DNA from 3 places in the Streptomyces longisporus genome. Region 1 is predicted to be linked to each of the others. Evidence: riboswitches for the same ligand, from Rfam matches in the RefSeq annotation. Region 1 holds a riboswitch; each other region holds the start of a gene.

The links. A riboswitch is a leader RNA that binds a small molecule or an ion and turns the genes downstream of it on or off. The one in region 1 is predicted to bind ZMP and ZTP.
Region 2: linked by a shared signal. The riboswitch ahead of ABD355_RS05285 (phosphoribosylaminoimidazolecarboxamide formyltransferase) and the one ahead of ABD355_RS17890 (bifunctional 5,10-methylenetetrahydrofolate dehydrogenase/5,10-methenyltetrahydrofolate cyclohydrolase) in region 1 are both predicted to bind ZMP and ZTP.
Region 3: linked by a shared signal. The riboswitch ahead of ABD355_RS32880 (glycine hydroxymethyltransferase) and the one ahead of ABD355_RS17890 (bifunctional 5,10-methylenetetrahydrofolate dehydrogenase/5,10-methenyltetrahydrofolate cyclohydrolase) in region 1 are both predicted to bind ZMP and ZTP.

What each region holds. Positions count from the first base shown of each region.
Region 1 is NZ_BAAASG010000008.1:173,650-180,450, reverse strand. Features, by position in the region: gene ABD355_RS17915 (MFS transporter) at 1-141, shown strand, start outside; gene ABD355_RS17910 (IucA/IucC family protein) at 141-1,913, shown strand; gene ABD355_RS17905 (type III PLP-dependent enzyme) at 1,910-3,118, shown strand; gene ABD355_RS17900 (hypothetical protein) at 3,203-3,496, opposite strand; gene ABD355_RS17895 (nuclear transport factor 2 family protein) at 3,669-4,034, shown strand; ZMP/ZTP riboswitch at 4,279-4,362, shown strand; gene ABD355_RS17890 (bifunctional 5,10-methylenetetrahydrofolate dehydrogenase/5,10-methenyltetrahydrofolate cyclohydrolase) at 4,385-5,233, shown strand; gene ABD355_RS17885 (CU044_5270 family protein) at 5,234-6,202, opposite strand; gene ABD355_RS17880 (RNA polymerase sigma factor) at 6,195-6,755, opposite strand.
Region 2 is NZ_BAAASG010000002.1:817,815-824,615, forward strand. Features, by position in the region: gene ABD355_RS05275 (FAD-binding oxidoreductase) at 1-682, opposite strand, end outside; gene ABD355_RS05280 (helix-turn-helix transcriptional regulator) at 790-3,390, opposite strand; ZMP/ZTP riboswitch at 3,460-3,544, shown strand; gene ABD355_RS05285 (phosphoribosylaminoimidazolecarboxamide formyltransferase) at 3,576-4,730, shown strand; gene ABD355_RS05290 (IMP cyclohydrolase) at 4,788-5,468, shown strand; gene ABD355_RS05295 (TIGR03943 family putative permease subunit) at 5,455-6,183, opposite strand; gene ABD355_RS05300 (permease) at 6,180-6,801, opposite strand, start outside.
Region 3 is NZ_BAAASG010000016.1:179,834-186,634, forward strand. Features, by position in the region: gene dprE2 (decaprenylphospho-beta-D-erythro-pentofuranosid-2-ulose 2-reductase) at 1-597, shown strand, start outside; gene ABD355_RS32865 (2'-5' RNA ligase family protein) at 608-1,186, opposite strand; gene trpS (tryptophan--tRNA ligase) at 1,324-2,337, opposite strand; partial or broken gene ABD355_RS32875 (siderophore-interacting protein) at 2,427-2,570, shown strand; gene ABD355_RS32880 (glycine hydroxymethyltransferase) at 2,674-4,125, opposite strand; ZMP/ZTP riboswitch at 4,171-4,260, opposite strand; gene rocD (ornithine--oxo-acid transaminase) at 4,365-5,570, shown strand; gene ABD355_RS32890 (DMT family protein) at 5,714-6,553, shown strand.

The DNA of each region.
Region 1 (6,801 bases):
GCCGCCGGCCTGGCCGCGGCGGCGGGCAACGCCCGCTTCGGCCCGGCCGCACCCGTGCTCATCGGCAGCACGGCCGCCGCCGTCACCGTACTGGCCACTCTCCTCCCCCCGCAGACCCCCCGCACCCGCAGGAGCCGCTGATGCCCTCGCTGATCCGTCCCCAGACCTCGTCCGGGGGGACCGCGCTCTCGCTCTGCCCGCCCGCCACCGCCGCCGCGCCCGCCGAACTCCCCTCCCCCGACGACGCCGTGGCCCACACGCTCCTCAACTGCCTGCTGCGCGAGGTGTCGGGCCCCGAGCACCAGTCGGTCGTCGCCGACGGCCGGCTGCTGCTGCGGCTGCCCCGCCGCGGCGTGCTGCTGCGGGTCGCGCTGCGCCGTACCTCCCTGCTGGGCGCGCACCGCTTCACCGGCCCCGTGAGCGAACAGGGCGAGGACGGCTGGTCGGAGGTGGGCTGGCGGCGCCTTGCCGAGTACACGCACGACGAGCTGTCGTTGCGCACCGGTGTGCGCAACGAGGAGTTCCTGGAGCAGATCGCCTCCAGCCACGACGCCATCACCACCGCACTCGCCGCCACACGCCCGGCCCGCCTCCCGGACGACCGGCTCTCCGCCTATCTGGCCTCCGAGCAGTCCCTGCTGTTCGGGCACCGCTTCCACCCCACGCCCAAGGCCCGCACCGGCGACCCGCACGCCTGGTCCGCGTACGCCCCCGAGGTCGGCGCTTCCTTCCCGCTGCGGCACCTCGCCGTCCGCGCCCACCTGATCGCGGAGGAGGCCGCGGACCCGTCGGCGGCCGCCCCGCTGGACGGACTCCGCAGGGACGTGCCCGAGGGCTTCCGGCTGCTACCCGCCCACCCGTGGCAGTACGAGACGCTCCAGGCCCACCCGGCCCTGCGCGCCGCCTTCGACCGCGGTGACATCCTCGACCTGGGCCCGGGCGGGCAGCCTTTCGCGGCCACCGCTTCGGTGCGCACCCTGTACGACGGGGAGACCTTCCTCAAGTTCAGCCTGAACGTCCGCATCACCAACTGCCTGCGCAAGAACAGCAGTTACGAGCTGTCCGGCGCCGTCGCCCTGACCCGTCTGCTGGCTCCGGCACTCGCCGACCTGGCCGCGCGTTTCCCCGCCGACGCCGTGCTGCGGGAACCGGCGTACCGCACGCTGGCGCTGCCCGGCCCGGACGGCACCCCCGACCGCGATCTGTTCGAGGGCTTCGGCGTCATCGTCCGCGAGGGCCTGCCGCGCCGCCTCGCCCCCGGCACCGTCCCCCTCCTCGCCGCTGCCGTCGCCGACGAGTACCCGACCGGCGCCGCCCACATCTCCCGCCTCCTCGACGCAGCGGACGTCCGCACCACCCTCGCCTGGTGGTCGACGTATCTCGACCTGCTCGTCCCGCCCGTCCTGGCCGCCTACTTCGACCACGGCCTGGTCCTCGAACCCCACCTGCAGAACGTCCTGGTGTGCGTCGGCGCCGACGGCATGCCCGCCCAGGTCATCTTCCGCGACCTGGAGGGCACCAAGCTCGTCCCCGAACACCACGCCGAGACGCTGGCCGCACTGCCACCCGACGTCGCGGACCCGATGACGTACGACGCCCAGCGCGGCTGGGACCGGGTCGTCTACTGCCTGCTCGTCAACCACATCGCCGAGCTGCTCGCCGCCCTCGCCGACCTGCATCCGCAGGCGGAGGCGGCCCTGTGGTCCCGGGTGCGCGCCACGCTGCAGAGGTACGCCGACCGCCACGGCTGCCCACCGAGGCTCGCCGCCCTCCTCGCCGGGGTGCCACTGCCCGCCAAGGCCAATCTGCTGACCCGCTGGGAGCGCAAGGCGGACCGGGACGCCGGCTACGTCCGGCTGCCGTCCCCGCTCGCCGAGGACATCCTGCGCGACTCGACCGGGAGCCCCCGATGACCGACCCGACACCCGCGGTCCGCGACCGCGTCCTGTCCCTGCCCGCCACCGAACTGCCCGCGTACCTCTACGACTTGGCGGCGCTGCGGGCCGATGCCGCCGCGGTGCGGGCCGCACTGCCGGAGCGGGTCGAGGTGTACTACGCCGCCAAGGCCAACCCGGAGCCGGAGATCCTCGGCGCGCTCGGCCCGTACGTGGACGGCTACGAGGTCTCCTCGGGCGGTGAACTCGCCCATGTGGCCAAGGCGGTGCCGGAGCGGCCGCTCGCCTTCGGCGGTCCCGGCAAGACGCCGGACGAGGTGCGGGCCGCGCTGGAGCTCGGCGTCGAGCGTTTCCATGTGGAGAGCGAGTACGAGCTGCGCATGCTGGCCGAGCTGGCGCGGACATGCGCGCCGGGGCGACGGGTGGCGGTCCTGGTCCGCGTCAATCTTCCGGTCGCGGACGGGGCGCTGGCGGGCAGCTCACTGGCGATGGGGGGCCGTCCCACCCCGTTCGGCCTGGATCCGGCGCAGGCCGTCGATGTCGTCCGGGCGCTCGCCGACGGGATGTATCCGCACCTCGAACTACGGGGTGTTCACGCGCACCTGGCCAGCGGCCTGGAGGCGACGGAGCAGCTGGCGGTGGCCGAGTCCATCGTGTCCTGGGTGACGGGTCTCGGTGTTCCGCTCGCCGAGGTGAACGTCGGCGGCGGGATGACCGTCGACTACACCGATCCGGAGCGCCGCTTCGACTGGACCGCGTACGGCAGCGGGCTCGCCCGTCTGACCGAGGCGCACCCCGGGCTGACCCTGCGCATCGAGCCGGGGCGGGCGCTGACGGCGTACTGCGGCTGGTACGCCACCGAGGTGCTGGACGTGAAGCGCAGCCACGGCGAGGACTTCGCGGTGGTCCGCGGCGGCACCCATCATCTGCGGACCCCGGCGACGAAGGGGCATGACCAGCCCTGTTCCGTGCTGACGGTGGACGCCTGGCCGCACCCGTGGCCGCGGTCGGCCGCCGAAGGCGACCGGGTCACCGTGGCGGGGCAGCTGTGCACACCGAAGGACGTCCTGGCCCGCCGGGTCCCCGCGCCGGGGCTCAGGGCGGGCGACCGGGTGGTGTTCTCGCTCGCGGGCGCCTACGCGTGGAACATCTCCCACCACGACTTCCTGATGCACCCCCGGCCCGGTTTCCACTTCCTTCACCCTTCAACCGCCGGGCTGTGATCAGGTCACCGGCACAGCGAAAGGGCCGCCCGGAGAGGGGCGGCCCTTTCGCTGTGCGCGGACGTTCGATGCGGCGTCGGCGTGTTACAGGGCCCCCGGGAACCCGCTTGCGGCTCCCATGCGGGCCACCCGGTCCAGCTGCTCGAGGTTGTTGAGGCGGTTCAGGTGCTGCAGCTGCTCGGAGGGGCGCGGCACCTCGGCCCTGCGCTCCGCCGGGATGCCGCTCTGGGCGAGCGAGTCGAGCGTGGAGATCGGGTTGAGCTCGCTCGCGTCCTTGTTCTGGATGGTCGCGTCGGACGCACAGGCAAGCGGCGCGGCAAGGGCGGTGATTCCTGCGGCGAGACCAACGGCGGCGACGATACGTCGTGTTGAGATCATGCTTCCCACAACGTCACCGGGCCTGCGGCGGTCACGGCCGCGCCCCGCCACTCACCCATCAGGGGCAGTGCTCCGGCTGCGCTTGCCGAGGCTGCCGCGGCGGAGGAGCCTCAAAGGAGAGGTCCTTCGCGGCCCGCAGCTCCTCGGGTCGCGGCCCTCGAAGGAGGTCATCATGGGCACCACGGCAACTCCCGGCTTCAGCGCGGACACCCTGCGCAAGGGGATCGAAGGACACACTGCGGCGGATCTTCTGTCGCTCTACGCGGACGACGCGCAGATACGCATCGTGGACCGCAACACGCAGCCCAGCCAGCCCAAGGTTCTGCGCGGTCGTCAGGAGATCGGCGCGATGTTCGAAGACATCTACAGCCGTGACATGACACACAAAGTGGACCAGTGCATCATTCAGGGCGACCATGCCGCCTACAGCCAGTCCTGCCAGTACTCGGACGGGACGCGGGTCCTGGCCGAGTCGATGATCACACTGCGCGACGGCAAGATCGCCGAAGAGGTTCTGATCCAGGCATGGGACGAGTAGGAGGCAGAACCGCGAGGGTTCAGGTCACCTCTCGGTTGACCTGGACCTTCTCGGCCCGTGCGGCACTGGGGCGAGGGCGTCCGGCCCGGCCTCGGACCCGTATGGCACAACGACTGGCCTCGATGGCCCTGCTGCGGTCGGTGCTGAGAGCGAGGCGGTCCCGCCGGCTTCCCGCCGCGCGAAGGCGGCGCGTGCTGCACCGGTGAAATCGGCTCCTGACCGTCGTGGCGGCTCGGCTAGTCTGAGGGCGGGCCGTGACTGGCGCTGAGGTGGAGCACCACCGGGAAGCGGCCACGCAGAGTCGATGCCGTGCGCCTGGGCGCTACGTCACACCAGCCCAGGAGTGGATCATGTCCCAGGCCCGGCTCATCGACGGCACCTCCCTTGCCCGGCGCATCGTCGCGGACACCGCAGAGCGGGCGGCCGACCTCACCGAACGGACCGGAACGGCGCCCTGTCTGGCGACGGTCCTGGTCGGCGAGGACCCCGCGTCCGTCACCTATGTCCGGATGAAGCGGAACCGCTGCCGCAAGGCCGGTATCGAGTCGCGCCAGGTGGAACTTCCCGCCGACACGACCACCGAGGAACTCGTCGGCGCCCTGCGCTCCCTGTCGGACGACCCCGGTGTGCACGGCATTCTGCTGCAGCACCCGATGGGCGAGCACATCGACGAGCGGGCCGCGTTCGAGGCGATCGCGCCCGAGAAGGACGTCGACGGCGTCACCTTCGCCTCCTTCGCGACGATGAGCTTCGGCCTGCCGGGCTTCGTGTCGTGCACGCCGGGCGGCATCATGCGGCTGCTCGACGAGTACGGCGTCGACCCGTCCGGGAAGCGGGCCGTGGTCGTGGGCCGCAGCGCCATCCTCGGCAAGCCGGCCGGCATGCTGCTGCTCGCCCGCGACGCCACGGTGACGTACTGCCACTCGCGTACCCGGGACCTGTCCTCGGTCGTACGGGAGGCGGACCTCGTGGTCGCCGCCGTGGGGCGGCCGCGGTTGATCCGGGGCGAGGACATCAAGCCCGGCGCGGTGGTGATCGACGCCGGCTACAACCCGGGCAACGTCGGCGACGTCGACTTCGACTCCGCCGTGGAGCGGGCCGGGCTGATCACTCCGGTGCCGGGCGGTGTCGGTCCGATGACGATCGCCACGCTGCTGGAGCAGACCGTCGCTGCCGCCGCCCGGCAGCTCGGGGTGTGATCAGGGCATCCAGGCGCTGTAGTCCATGACGTCGCCGGCCTTGACGCCGTACTCCGGCTCCGCCCTGGTGAAGACGGTCTCCAGGCCGAGGACCGCACCGGTGGACGGCTGCATGATCAGCATCCGCCGGTAACCGGCGCCCTCGTACTCGTACGCCTGGCCGCTCCGCCCGAGCCGGTCCGTGACCTGGCCGACCGGCCGCAGCCCCTCGGTGCCCGCGAGAAGCCGGGCCAGCGTCGCGGACTCGCGGGCGCCGAGGGTCCAGTGGTCGAGCAACGCCCCTACGGCGTCGAGGAGTTCGGGGGTCGTCAGCCTGGTGCGGGTGTACGAGGCCTCCTGGAGATAGGCCCGCAGCCGCGCCGTGTCGTTCGGCGGGGGCGACTCGGGCGGCGCGTCGCTCCAGCTGGGCGGAAAGGTCTGGCTACTGATGACATGGCCGTCCTCCACCAGGTGCGGATCGCCGTCGTCGCGCAGGACCGGCCGGCCGGGGTGGCGGGGGTCGGTCGCCACCACGAGCTCGGTGTGGCTGCCGTCGGCCTGCCAGCGCACGACGCGCTCCTCGGGGAGCGTGATCGGGGGCTTGTCGTCGCTCATGCCGAGGCTCCAGGACTGCACATGTGTGCCCTTGCGCAGCTTCGGCGCATCCTCCGCCGCGGCCTGCCGTTGTGCGCGGTCGGCGAGTTCTTCCAGGGGTACGGGGGTGGAGTCGGCCTGGACGACCAGCGGGCGGGGAGCGGCGACCGCGGGCGCGGTGCCGGGGCCGCTGAGCAGCAGCGCCAACGCGGTCGTGGCGACCACGGCGGTGGTGGCGAGGCTCCACACGAGCCGGGTGCGGCGGCCCGTGGGGCGTTCGTGCAGCAGCCGGTTGAGCCGGCGTTCGGCGTGGTGGTCGAGGGGGCCGTCGCCGTAGTGGGGGCCGTCGACCGGCACCGGGTTGGCGCGGCGCAGGAGTTCGAGTTCGTCAGCCATGGCCGGGTTCCTTCGAGGGGGTCGCGTCGGCGGAGGTCGCGCTGGGGCGCAGGGGGCCCATGCGGTCTATCTCGGCTCTCAGCCGGCGTCGGGCGCGGTGCAGCCGCATCGATGCGGCCCTCGTTCCGCAGCCGAGGGCGACGGCGACCTCGTCGATGCCCAGTTCCTCCCATGCCGTCAGGCGCAGCACCTCCTGGTCGGCCTCGGACAGCCGGGCGAGTGCCTCGTGCACCCAGCTGCCCGGGGTCTCCGCGTCGGGGCTCGCCGCGATCTGCCGGCCGTGCGCGGTCTCGTCGTTGCCCAGGCGGTCGACCAGGCGGCGGCGCCGCCCGTAGCCGCGTACCGCGTTCGCCAGGCAGTTGCGGGCCACGCCGTACAGCCAGGGCAGGGGGGCTCCCGGCAGGTCGGCCCGGCGTCGCCAGGCGACCGTGAACACCTCCGCCACCACTTCCTCCACCTCGCTGGTCCGCCCGTCCAGTCGCCGCGCGACATAGCGGCTGACCGCCCAGTAGTGCTCGCGATAGGCAGCGGCGAAGATCTCGTCGTTGCTCATGTCCCGTTCGTGTCCGGCACCATCCGGATCGTCACACCCGTTTCCG
Region 2 (6,801 bases), on a different contig from region 1:
GGACTTCGGGGCTGATCTCCACGGGCCAGAAGGTCGGGCCGCCGACGACGGTGCCGACCTCGTGCAGCCGGAACAGGAAGGAGGTGACGACGCCGAAGTTGCCGCCGCCTCCGCGGATCGCCCAGAACAGGTCGGTGTTCTCGTCGGCGCTCGCGCGCACCTGCCGGCCGTCGGCCAGGACGATGTCGGCGGCGAGGAGGTTGTCGATGGTCAGGCCGCACTTGCGGGTCAGGTGGCCGAGGCCGCCGCCGAGGGTGAGGCCGCCGACGCCGGTGGTGGAGACGATGCCGCTGGGAGTGGCGAGACCGTGCCGGTGGGTGGCCCGGTCCACCTCGCCCCAGACGCAGCCGCCGCCGACGCGCGCGGAACGCGCCACGGGGTCGACGTGGATGTCCTTCAGGGGTGACAGGTCGGCCACCACGCCGCCGTCGACGGTGCCCAGGCCGGCCCCGTGGTGGCCGCCGCCGCGGACGGCGAGGGGCAGGTCGTGCGTGCGGGCGAAGCCGATCACACGCGCCACGGCGTCCGCGTCGGCGCAGCGTGCGATGAGGGCGGGGCGCCGGTCGATCATCGCGTTGTAGACGGCGCGGGCCCGTCCGTAGCCGGAGTCCTCGGGTCCGATCAACTCGCCGGTGAAGTCGGCCAGTTCCCTGCGTGCCGCCTGGGCGGGTGTACTGGACATACGGATATCCCCCGTTTTTTTCGGAGTCGGGTCGATCCGCACGTTCTACTCGGGTTGCGTCCGCCGGGGCATCCGTGGGCATCACCTAGCTCGGACCCGTGGGGTACCTACGTTTCGTCCTCGGCGAGCAGGCCGAGCTCCGCGGCGCGGACGGCTGCGTGCCGCCGGGTCGGCGCGCCCAGTTTGTCGAGGACCGCCCGGACGTGGTTGTCGACGGTGCGGACGGAGACGACGAGCCGGGCGGCGATCTCCGAGTTGGTCAGGCCCTCGGCGAGCAGCCGGATCACCTGCAGCTGGCGTTCGGTGAGACCGGCAGGGTTGCCGCGGGTGGCGGCGAGCGGGCCGCGCGGGATGCGGCGCACGCCGAGGCCGCGCAGTTCGGCGCGGACCAGCCGGGCCAGCGGCTCGGCGCCCAGCGCGTCGAGCCGGGCGAGGGCGGTGAGCTTGTCGGCGGGCTCCGGGCTCTCGGCGAGGGCGGCGGCGTATTCGTAGGGGCAGCCCGCCGTGTGCCACAGGGCCGCGGCCCGCCGCCACTGCCCGCGAGCCTGCAGCGCATACGGATGCCCCGAGTCGTCCGCCGGGACGGGGTGCCCGGACTTGGTGAGCCAGTAGCCGAGTTCGGCGCGGTAGGGGACACCGGCCAGGTGGCGGGCCTGGGCGTGCACCGGGGCGACGGCCTCGACGACGGCGGCGTGGTCGCCGCGCAGCCAGGCGGCCTCCGCGAGCGCGGCGGCGACGGGGCCCGTGCGCTGAAGTTCCCGCGTGCGTACGGCGATCTCGCGGGCCTCGGTGAGGAGTTCGTCGGCGCCGGGCCGGCCGCAGCGGGTGCGCACCCGGGCCAGGACGGTCAGCGCCGGGCAGCGCGCGGGCAGGAAGTCGTGGATGCCGAACTCGGCGTGCCGCTCGGCCTCGTCCCAGTCGGCGGCGGCGAGCCGGCGTATGGCCAGCTCGACATGGAGGTAGGTGAGGAAGCCCAGATGTTCGGCGCGGTCGGCCAGGTCCATGGCCGGGAGCAGGAAACGGTCGGCCTCCGCGAACTGCAGGTGGTCGAGCAGGGTCCAGATGAGGTTGGCGTAGGCACGGCAGGCGTGCTCGACCTCACCGGCGTCCAGGGCGACCGCGAGGCTCTCCTCCAACTGGTGCCGGCCGCCGGAATCTCCACCGCGCCAGCGGGCCGTGCCCATGTTGTTGAGGGCGTGCGAGAGGATCGCCGCGTCCTGGGTCTTCTGCGCGAGCACGATGGCCCGTTCGGCGTGTTCGACGGCCTCGGGATAGCGGTCGGACAGCATGCGCAGCTGGGCGATGTTGCTGACCGCAAGGGCCAGCAGCCGGTCGTCGCCAGCGTGTTCCAGGACGGCGACGGCCTCGCGGGCGGCCTCCTGCGCCTCGTCGGCGTCCCCGGCCCACCAGTGGATACGGGAGAGCCAGCGCAGGTCGGCGCCGAGGGCGAGGGTGTCGCCGAGGGAGCGGCGCAGGGCGACCGCCTCGCGCTGGGCGGTGACGGCGGCAGTCGAGTCGGCGATGGTGTAGCTCTCCACGGCATAGCGTTCGAGCAGGTCGGCGAGGTCGGGCGGAGGATAGCGGTGCCGTTGCCGCAGGACGAGGCGCAGCTGGGCGGCGGCCTCGCGGTGCGCACCGGCTCCCGCGGCGTCGCGAGCGGCGTCGGGCCCGTAGCGGGCGATGGCGTCCTGGTCGCCGGCCTGGGCGGCGTGGTGGACGATGCGGGCGGCATCCGAGCCGGGCCGGGCGACGAGGGCCGCGAGGACGCCGCGGTTGAGGTCGATGCGCCGGGCGGTGGGCACGGAGTCGGCGACCGCCCGCCGGATCAACTCGTGCCGGAACGCCACCCGTTCCGGTGCCACGGCCAGCAGCCCGCGCTGCTCGGCCGCGGCAAGGACGGTCACCCCGTCGTGGAGCAGCGCATCCACCAGCGGGCGTTCGACCGCCGAGGGGACGACGGCGAGCTGCTCCAGTGCGTCGACGGTGGCCGGTTCCAGTCCGCGCAGCCGGGCGAGCACGGCGTCGACGACGGTCGGGGGCACTCCCCCGGTGCCGCCGGAGGCGAGGACCTCGGCGACGAAGAAGGGGTTGCCGGACGTGACTTCGTAGACCTGAGCGGGGTCGAGGCGGCCGGCCGCGCTGAGCGTGCGGACGGCGGCGAGTGACAGCCTGGCCAGGGGCAGGCGGTGCACGCGGGGTGCGCGGGAGACCTGGCCGAGGAGGTGGCGCAGGGGGTGTCCGCGGCTCAGCTCGTCGTCGCGGTAGGTGAGGACGAGCAGGGCGGGCAGCCGCTCCATGCGCCGGACGAGGAAACGCAGGGCGTCCAGGGACGCCTCGTCGGCCCAGTGCACATCCTCGACGACGAGTACCGCAGGGTGCGGGGTCACGGCCAGCTCGCCGTGCAGGGCCTCGTAGACGCGGTGGCGGTCGCCGCCCTCGGTGACGGCGCGGGCGAGTTCGGCTCCGACGCTGCCGACGAGGTCGCGGAACGGCCCGAGGGGGCGCCGGGTGGCGAGGTCGTCGCACTGTCCGACGAGCACCCGGGCCTGCGTGGGGAGCCGCTCGGGCATGGCCCTCACCAGGCTCGACTTGCCGATTCCTGCCTCGCCGAAGACGAGCACCACCGAACCGGCCCCGTCGGCCGCCTCCCGTGCGGCCGTGGCCAGCTGTGCCAGCTCGGGCTCGCGCTCGAGGATCCCCCGGTCCACGCCGCCGATTCTGCCACCGGAGCCGGGCGGGATGACGGGTCCTGCCGGTCGGATGTTGCCGGTAGAGTCGGGTCCGGCCGCGACTGGCGAGGGTGGACGACCACCGGGGAGCGGCCGTGGTTCAGCGTGAGCGTCGACCGCCTGGGCGCCTCCGTCGGTGATGTTCCCGCTGAGGAGGCCATGACGTGGATCTGCGGTACGGAATGAACCCGCAGCAGAGTGCGGATGCCACGCCGGTGCGGCCCGGCCGGTGGCCGGTTCGGGTGGTGCACGGAAGACCGTCGTACATCAACATGCTCGACGCCCTGAACGGCTGGCAGCTGGTGCGGGAGGCAAGCCGCTGCCTCGGCCGGCCAGCGGCCGCTTCCTTCAAGCACGTCTCACCAGCCGGTGCGGCCGTGGCCGGGCCCGTCGACGAGGTGACGGCACAGCTGCACGGCGTCGACCGGGCCGAGACTGGCGCCCTGACCAGTGCGTATCTGCGCGCCCGGGACGCCGACCCGAAGTCGTCCTACGGCGACTTCGCCGCCGTCTCGCACCCGGTCGACGAGGAGCTCGCCGAACTGCTGGCCCAAGTCGTGTGCGACGGCATCATCGCGCCCGGCTATGCGCCGGGCACCGTGGGCAGACTCGGCAGGAAGAAGAACGGCCGCTTCCTCGTCCTGGAGGCGGATCCGGCCTTTGTGCCGCCGGAGCGGGAGACGCGCGAGCTCTTCGGTCTGCGGCTGAGTCAGCAGCGGGACGAAGTGCCGTGTGCGGAAACGCTGTTGGAGAACGTCGTGTGCGGCGCGCTCCCCACGACGGCCGCGGAAGACCTTCTGCTGGGCCTGGTGGTGCTGCGTCACACGCAGTCGAACTCCGTGTGCTATCTGCGCGACGGGGCGACCCTGGGCATCGGCGCCGGGCAGCAGTCCCGCGTGGACTGCACACGGCTGGCGGGGGCGAAGGCCGGCACCTGGTGGCTGCGCCGCCATCCGGCGGTGCGCGCGCTCGCCTTCGGGCCGGGCGTCCGGCGCCAGGACCGGATCAACTGGCAGCTCCGGTTCATCGAGGGGGACCTCACGGCGGACGAGAGGGCCAGGCTGTCCGCTGCCCTGGCGCAGCCGGTGCCGGAGTTCACGGCCGGCAGCCGCGCCGAGTGGACGGCCCGTCTGAAGGGGGTCTCGTTCGTCTCCGACGGAGCTCTGCCGTTCCGCGACAACGTCGACCACGCCCAGCGGCACGGTGTCGACTACATCGCCGAGCCGGGCGGATCGATCCGCTCCACGGAGATCGAGGACGCCTGCCGCGAGCACGGGATCAGCCTGGTCCGCACCGGCCTCAGGCTCTTCCACCACTGAGCAACGCCCCGTCAGGCCAAACCCGACGCCCTCGCACCGACCAGAAAGCTCATCAGCATGCTCACCGTTCATGACCTGCTGGCCGCCAACCCCTACCCCGGCCGCGGAGTCCTGTGCGCCCGCACCCGCTCCGGGGCCGTGCTGGGCGGCTACTTCCTCACCGGCCGCAGCCCGGCCTCACGCGACCGCGCGCTGCGGCTGATCGACGACGACCTCGTGGTGGGCCCGCTCACTCCCGGGGAGCGCGATCCCCTGCGTCACTACGCCGCCGCCACGACCACGAGCGAATGGCTGGTGCTGGGCAACGGAGAGCAGGTGTCCCAGGCCGCGGAACGGCTCAGGGCGGGAGCCTCGCCGACCGAGGCGCTCAGCGGCTTCGAGTACGAACCCGACCCTCCGATCCGCACCTCCCGCCTCACCGCGCTGATCAGCCGCGACAGCGGACGCACCACATTCTTCGGGGCCGCCCGCCCCAGCCGCGCCGCACGCCCGACCAGCAACGTGATGACCCTCGCCGTAGAGGATCTGCAACCGGGCGAGGCGGTCCTGCTGACGACCTATGAATCCGACGGCGAACAAGTGTCGGTGGCCGCTCCTTTCACCGAGGTCACCGTCGACGCCGGGAACGGGCCGGAACTGTTGGACGAGATCTGGTGGGCGCTCGACGAACGGTTCAGGATCGCTGCCGCCGTCGTCGACCCTGTGCGGGGAGCGGGATCCGCCCTCACGACGGCGTGAGCGGAAGGTCGTCCGTGTAGGCGTTGACCGGTGGGGAGATGCGCTCGGTGCGGTGGACGTCGAGGGCTGCCGTCGCGGACTTCGTACCGAGCGTGCCCTTGGGGTGCCAGGTTCCGGTGACGGCCACCCAGGTGTTGGCCGGCAGTGCGGTGGCCCCGTACATGCGGACCTTGACCGACTGGGAGTCCGCCGCGCAGCAGGTGAAGATGATCCGGGTGAGATACCAGCCGCCGCCGTGCCCCGCCGGGGTGACGAAGCCGGTCATCTGGATGCTGCGGCCTCTGACGGCCTGCTCCCGGTCCTGCTGGACCCGGGCGGTGAAGTCGGTGAGGGTCATCGGCAGCGGGACGGTCGCGGGCAGCGGATCGAACCGCTGCGCCTTCGGCACGGCCTTGTTGCTCGCGTGCGAGGCGGTGTACGCACCGAGGGCGGGCGGTGCGTAGAGGAGCAGGCTGAGCGCGGGCAGGAACAGCAGCCAGGCGATGCGGGGTGCGGTGGAGTGGTCGTGGCCGTGTGCGTGCGCGTCGGCTGCGGGGGCCGCCCGGTCCAGCGCTGCTGCCACCAGGCCCAGCAGCAGGAGCAGCACCCCGGAGGCGATCAGCAGGGGGCGCAGGCCTTCCTTGACGTAGCGCAGACAGAGGTCGCTGAACAGGGCGGCGTGCAGCAGGCCCAGGCCGGTCAGGACCAGCAGGAGGATTTGGGCGTGGCGCTTCACAGTAGTGCGCCTCCGATCAGGACCCCGGCGGCCACGGCCACCACCGTGGTCGCCGTCGAGAAGCGCAGGGCGAAGGACCGGCCGAACGTGCCCGCCTGAAGGGCGATCAGTTTCAGGTCGACCATGGGGCCGACCACCATGAACACCAGCCGGGCGGTGGGCGAGAAGCCGGTGAGTGAGGCGGCGACGAACGCGTCGGCCTCCGAGCAGACGGCCAGCAGGACGGCGAGCGCGGCCAGGAAGAGCACCGACAGCCAGGGGGAGCCGGAGAAGGTGTCGAGGACCGAGCGCGGCACGGCCACGTTGAAGGTGGCCGCGGCCATCGCGCCCAATACCAGGAAGCCACCGGCGTGCAGGAAGTCGTGCTGGAAGCCCAGGCGGAACTCCCGCGCGCGACTGTGTCCTGACCGGTGGCCGGTGTGGCGGACGGTCGGACGCAGCCACTCCTCGCGTCCCAGCCAGAGCCACAGCCAGCCCATCGCGGCCGCGGTGATCAGGGAGGCCAGCAGCCGGGCGGCGACCATGGCGGGGTTTCCCGGGAAGGCGACGGCCGTGGCGGTGAGCACGATCGGGTTGATCGCGGGTGCGGAGAGGAGGAAGGCGAAGGCGGCGGACGGG
Region 3 (6,801 bases), on a different contig from region 1:
CGCGGCCACGGTGCCGATGTGCACACCGTCGCCTTCGACGCGCTCGACCCCGACGCCCACGAGACCGCCCTCGGCAAGGTCTTCGCGGAGAGCGACGTGGACATGGTCCTGCTCGCCTTCGGGATCCTCGGCGACCAGGCGCGCGACGAGCGCGAACCGGCCTGGGCGGTGCGCGTCGCGCAGACCAACTACACGGGCGCGGTGTCGGCGGCCCTGGTGAGCGCACGCGCCCTGCAGACGCAGGGCCACGGCTCGCTGGTGGTGCTGTCCTCCGTCGCCGGCGAGCGGGCCCGCCGCAGCGACTTCATCTACGGCTCCAGCAAGGCCGGCCTGGACGTCTTCACTCAGGGCCTGGGCGACGCGCTGTACGGCACCGGCGTGCACGTCATGGTCGTACGCCCCGGGTTCGTACGGTCGAAGATGACCGCCGGCCTTGAGGAGACACCGTTCGCGACGACGCCGGAGGCGGTCGCGACGGCCGTGGAACTGGGGCTGCGGCGGCGCTCGGAGACGGTGTGGGTGCCCGGCACGCTGCGCGTGGTCATGTCGGCGCTGCGGCACATGCCGCGCGGTCTGTTCCGCCGACTGCCCCTGTAGCTGCCCGGGGTCAACGGGTCGGCAGCGAGCCGCGCTCCACGTGCCCGGCCTGCGGCGGCACCACCAGGCCGCCGAAGGGGTACTCCCGCAGCTTGCGCCACACGCCGTCCGCGCCCTGCTCGTAGAGGGCGAAGCCGGTGCACGGCCAGTCGGCCTCGTAGTCGGCGAGCTCCTCGAAGGCGCGGTCCATCGCCTCGTCGTCGATGCCGTGCGCGACCGTGACATGCGGGTGGTACGGGAACTGCAGTTCCCGCGGTACGGGGCCGGCCGGGTCGCGGAGCTGCTTCTGCAGCTGGGTGCAGGCCTCGGCCCCCTCGGCGATCCGCACGTAGACGACGGGTGACAGGGGCCGGAAGGTGCCGGTGCCGGACAGCCGCATCGGGAACGGCCGGCCCGTCGCGGCGACCTCGGCCAGATGCGCCTCCACGGCCGGCAGATCGCTGCCGTCGACCTCGGTCGGCGGCAGCAGGGTGACGTGCGTGGGGATGCCGTGAGCAGCGGCGTCGCCGAAGCCCGCGCGCAGCTGTTGGAGCAGGCTGCCGTGAGGCTCCGGGACCGCGATCGACACGCCGATCGTTACGGTCCCCACGTCGTCTCCTGTCGTCGTGACGGATTTGTTCTCAGCCGTCGGCTATCGACTGTACGGCCACGGCCGGGTCGCGGGCAGGCGCAACCGTAGTGATGTGCAGCGCTCTGCCGAGTGGCACACGCGTGCGCCGGGGTGCGTCAGTGCTTGGCGGGCAGGAAGCCCACCTTGTCGTACGCCTGGGAGAGGGTCTCCGCGGCGACCGCACGGGCCTTCTCGGCGCCCTTGGCCAGGATGGAGTCCAGCGTCTCCGAGTCGTCCAGATACTGCTGGGTGCGCTCCCGGAAGGGCGTCACGAACTCGACCATGACCTCGGCGAGGTCCGTCTTGAGCGCGCCGTACATCTTGCCCTCGTACTCCTGCTCCAGCTCCGCGATCGTCTTGCCGGTGAGGGTGGAGTAGATGGTGAGCAGATTGCTGACGCCGGGCTTGTTCTCGGCGTCGTAGCGGATGACGGTGTCGGTGTCGGTGACCGCGCTCTTGACCTTCTTGGCGGTGGCCTTGGGGTCGTCGAGGAGGTTGATGAGGCCCTTCGGCGTGGACGCCGACTTGCTCATCTTGATCGACGGGTCCTGCAGGTCGTAGATCTTCGCCGTCTCCTTGAGGATGTACGGCTTCGGGATGGTGAAGGTCTCGCCGAAGCGGCCGTTGAAGCGCGTGGCGAGGTCACGGGTGAGCTCCACGTGCTGGCGCTGGTCCTCGCCGACCGGGACCTCGTTGGCCTGGTAGAGCAGGATGTCGGCGACCTGGAGGATCGGGTACGTGAACAGGCCGACGGAGGCGCGGTCGGCGCCCTGCCTGGCGGACTTGTCCTTGAACTGGGTCATGCGGGAGGCCTCGCCGAAGCCGGTGAGGCAGTTCATGACCCAGGCCAGCTGGGCGTGCTCGGGCACATGGCTCTGGACGAAGAGCGTGCAGCGCTCGGGGTCGAGCCCGGCCGCGAGCAGCTGGGCGGCGGCGAGCCGGGTGTTGGCGCGCAGCTCCGCCGGGTCCTGCGCAACGGTGATCGCGTGCAGGTCGACGACCATGTAGAACGCGTCGTGGGACTCCTGCAGGGCCACCCACTGGCGGACGGCGCCCAGGTAGTTGCCGAGGTGGAACGAGCCTGCGGTGGGCTGGATTCCGGAGAGCACGCGGGGTCGGTCAGAGGCCATGCTCACCATTCTCTCAGGTCTGTCGAGCCGATCAGGAACTGGTCGGAAACAGCTGGGAACCGATCCGTCTGCTGCGGTGCAACAAGGCTGTGAGGACGCGGGAGGGGGGCCGCATCGTCGATGAGGCCGCGGTGATCGCACGCGAACCCGCCGGGGAGCCGGAGGCGTATGCGCAGCTGGTGCGGGCCGATACGGCGCGCGGCGGCCCGGCAGGGTGCCGGACCGCCGCAGGAGGAACCACGACAGGAGCTCATCGACCTGTGAGCGTCACCGGTATCTGAGCTTCACCGATCTCCGAACGCCATCGATCTTTGACAACTCAAGAGAGGGCGCTGCTCAGCCCAGGTCGATCTCCGGGTACAGCGGGAAGCCGGCCACGAGGTCGGTGGCGCGGTGGGAGATCTCGTCCGCGATCTTCGGGTCGAGGACGTGCTGCGCCTTGGACGGGGCGCCCGACTTGGTGGTGCCCGGCTCGGCGGTGGTGAGGACGCGGTCGATCAGGCCCGCGACCTCGTCCATCTCGGCGGTGCCCAGGCCGCGCGTGGTCAGCGCGGGGGTGCCGATGCGGATGCCGGAGGTGTACCAGGCGCCGTTGGGGTCGGCGGGGATGGCGTTGCGGTTGGTGACGATGCCCGAGTCGAGCAGGGCCGCCTCGGCCTGACGGCCGGTGAGGCCGTAGGAGGTGGCCACGTCGATGAGGTTGAGGTGGTTGTCGGTGCCGCCGGTGACGAGGGTGGCGCCGCGGCGCATCAGGCCCTCCGCCAGTGCGCGGGAGTTGTCGACGATGCGCTGGGCGTAGTCCTGGAAGGAGGGCTGCCGGGCCTCGGCGAGGGCGACGGCCTTGGCGGCCATGACGTGCGGGAGGGGGCCGCCGAGGACCATCGGGCAGCCGCGGTCGACCTGGTCCTTGAGGGAGTCGTCGCACAGGACCATGCCGCCGCGCGGGCCGCGCAGCGACTTGTGGGTGGTGGTGGTGACGATCTGGGCGTGCGGGACCGGGTCGAAGTCACCGGTCAGCACCTTGCCCGCGACCAGGCCGGCGAAGTGCGCCATGTCCACCATCAGGGTCGCCCCGACCTCGTCGGCGATCTCCCGCATGATGCGGAAGTTCACCAGACGCGGGTAGGCGGAGTAGCCGGCGACGATGATCAGCGGCTTGAACTCGCGGGCGGAGACGCGCAGGGCCTCGTAGTCGATGAGGCCGGTGGCGGGGTCGGTGCCGTAGGAGCGCTGGTCGAACATCTTGCCGGAGATGTTCGGGCGGAAGCCGTGGGTGAGGTGGCCGCCGGCGTCCAGGGACATGCCGAGCATGCGCTGGTTGCCGAAGGCCTGGCGGAGTTCGGCCCAGTCTGCCTCGGTGAGGTCGTTGACCTGGCGGGCGCCGGTCTTCTCCAGGAAGGGTGCCTCGACCCGGTCGGCGAGGACGGACCAGAAGGCGACGAGGTTGGCGTCGATGCCGGAGTGCGGCTGGACGTAGGCGTGGCGGGCGCCGAAGAGCTCCTTGGCGTGCTCGGCGGCGAGCGACTCGACGGTGTCGACGTTGCGGCAGCCTGCGTAGAAGCGGCGGCCGATGGTGCCCTCGGCGTACTTGTCGCTGAACCAGTTGCCCATCGCGAGGAGGGTGGCCGGGGAGGCGTAGTTCTCGGAGGCGATCAGCTTGAGCATCTCGCGCTGGTCGGCGACCTCCTGCCCGATGGCGTCGGCGACCCGCGGCTCGACGGCGCGGATCACGTCGAGGGCGGCGCGGAAGGCGGTGGACTCGGTGGAGAGGGGCTGCTGCTCTGACATGTCGTCGGCCTCCGGGCGGCGTGGCGTGCAAGCGGTCACGGTTCTCGGTCTGGCCCAGGCGCACGGCACTCGGTCACGCACGGGTCGCTCCCCGATGGTCCGTCCCATCCATGCGCGCCAGTCACGACCCGTCGATCAGCCTACCGGCCACGCCGGAGAGCGCAGGTCCCGCGTCCACCATGCGAGCGACGATAGGAAGAGGGGGCCGCTGCAGGGCTGCCACACCCCCGGGAGGTCCCGTGACCACGACGGAAGCGCTCATCGCCACCGCCGACGCGCACAGTGCGCACAACTACCACCCGCTGCCCGTGGTCGTCGCCTCCGCGGACGGGGCGTGGATGACGGATGTGGAGGGGAGGCGGTATCTGGACCTGCTGGCCGGTTACTCGGCGCTCAACTTCGGGCATCGCAACCGGCGGCTGGTGGAGGCGGCGAAGGCGCAGCTGGAGCGGGTGACGCTGACGTCGAGGGCGTTTCATCACGACCGGTTCGCGGCGTTCTGCTCCGAGCTCGCCGAGCTGTGCGGGATGGAGCTGGTGCTGCCGATGAACACCGGCGCGGAAGCGGTGGAGACGGCCGTGAAGACGGCCCGGAAGTGGGGGTACCGGGTCAAGGGCGTGCCCGCGGAGATGGCGAAGATCGTGGTCGCGGGCAACAACTTCCACGGCCGTACGACGACCCTCGTCAGCTTCTCCACCGACCCGGAGGCCCGGGCGGACTTCGGTCCGTACACGCCGGGCTTCGAGATCGTGCCGTACGGGGACCTGACGGCGATGCGGTCGGCGGTCACGGAGAACACGGTGGCCGTGCTGCTGGAGCCGATCCAGGGTGAGGCGGGGGTGCTGGTGCCGCCGGCCGGTTATCTGCCGGCGGTGCGGGAGCTGACCCGCGAGCGGAACGTGCTGTTCGTGGCGGACGAGATCCAGTCGGGCCTTGGCCGGACCGGAAAGACCTTCGCGTGCGAGCACGAGGGCGTGGTGCCGGATGTGTATGTGCTCGGCAAGGCGTTGGGCGGTGGGATCGTGCCGGTGTCGGCGGTGGTGTCGTCGGCCGATGTGCTCGGAGTGTTCCGGCCCGGTGAGCACGGTTCGACGTTCGGCGGGAATCCGCTGGCCTGTGCGGTGGCCCTGGAGGTGATCGCGATGCTGCGGACGGGCGAGTTCCAGGCGCGGTCCGCGGAGCTGGGCGGTCATCTGCACCGGGAGCTGGGGGCGTTGAGCGGCACGGGCCGGGTGAGGGCGGTGCGCGGGCGGGGGCTGTGGGCGGGCATCGACATCGCGCCCCAGTACGGCAGCGGGCGGGAGGTGTCCGAGAAGCTGATGGAGCGGGGGGTACTGGTGAAGGACACGCACGGTCCGACGGTGCGGATCGCACCGCCGTTGGTGATCGCGAAGGAGGACCTGGACTGGGGGCTCGCGCAGTTGCGGGCGGTGCTCGGGATCTGAGCTGCGCGCCGGAGGCCGGGGCCCTGGACGCCGATCGATATGCACCTTACGTAGGTGTGTAAAGCATAGGATCGGTGAGAGCGGACCCCGGGGCATCGCCGCCTGCTGTGCGTCTCCCCTACAGTCACTTTGTGATCTTTGGGATGGTGTGCGCGCTGGGCGCGGCGGTCTGCTTCGGTACCGCGACGGTTTTGCAGGCGGTTGCCGCGAGGACGGCCGGTACGGGTGGGGGCGGGGAGGCGGCGCTGCTGCTGCGGGCCTTGCGGCAGTGGCGGTATCTGGCCGGGCTGGCGCTGGACGGGCTGGGGTTCCTGTTCCAGATCGCCGCCCTGCGGTCGATCCCGATCTACGCGGTCGCCGCGGCGCTCGCGTCCAGCCTGGCGGTGACCGGGGTGGTCGCGGCGCGACTGCTGCAGGTGCGGCTGAGCGGGACGGAGTGGGGTGCGGTCGCGGTGGTGTGCGCCGGGCTCGCCATGCTGGGGCTGGCGTCCGGGGCCGAGGGGGACCGTCACGGGTCGACGGCGCTGAAGTACGCGATGCTCGCGATCGCCGTCGTGGTGCTGCTGCTCGGGCTGTTCGGAGGGCGGTGGTCCGGGCGCGGGCGGGCGCTGGTGCTCGGCCTGGGAGCCGGGTTCGGGTTCGGGGTGGTGGAGGTGTCGGTGCGGCTGATCGACTCGCTCGCACCGTCAGAGCTGCTCACCAACCCGGCGACCTACGCCCTCGTCATCGGCGGGGGCGCCGCCTTCCTGCTGCTGACGTCGGCCTTGCAGCGCGGCTCGGTGACCACCGCCACCGCCGGGATGGTGATCGGCGAGACGATCGGGCCGGCGGCGGTGGGTGTGGTGTGGCTCGGGGACCGCACCCGGGACGGGCTGGCCTGGCTTGCGGTGCTGGGGTTCCTGATCGCGGTCGCGGGGGCGCTGGCGCTGGCGCGGTTCGGGGAGGCACCGACCACGGACGCCCCGACCGCGGAGACGGCGTGAGCGATGTTCCCGCGTCGGCATATCCGCCGGTAGATCGGACGGGCGCCCCCTTTCGGGAAGCTGAAACACTTCGTTGAATGTTTGAACGTGCTGTGGAGTTCTTGCGTACTGGGTGGGTGCCGCCTTCCTCGCACCGGCCCGGTGCCGTGGACACCGGGGGCCGTGCCGGGTCCGGTGGACGCGCACACTCCGCTGCACGTCCCGTACGCCTCCGGCACCACGGGCCGCCCGAAGGGGGGCGTGCACGC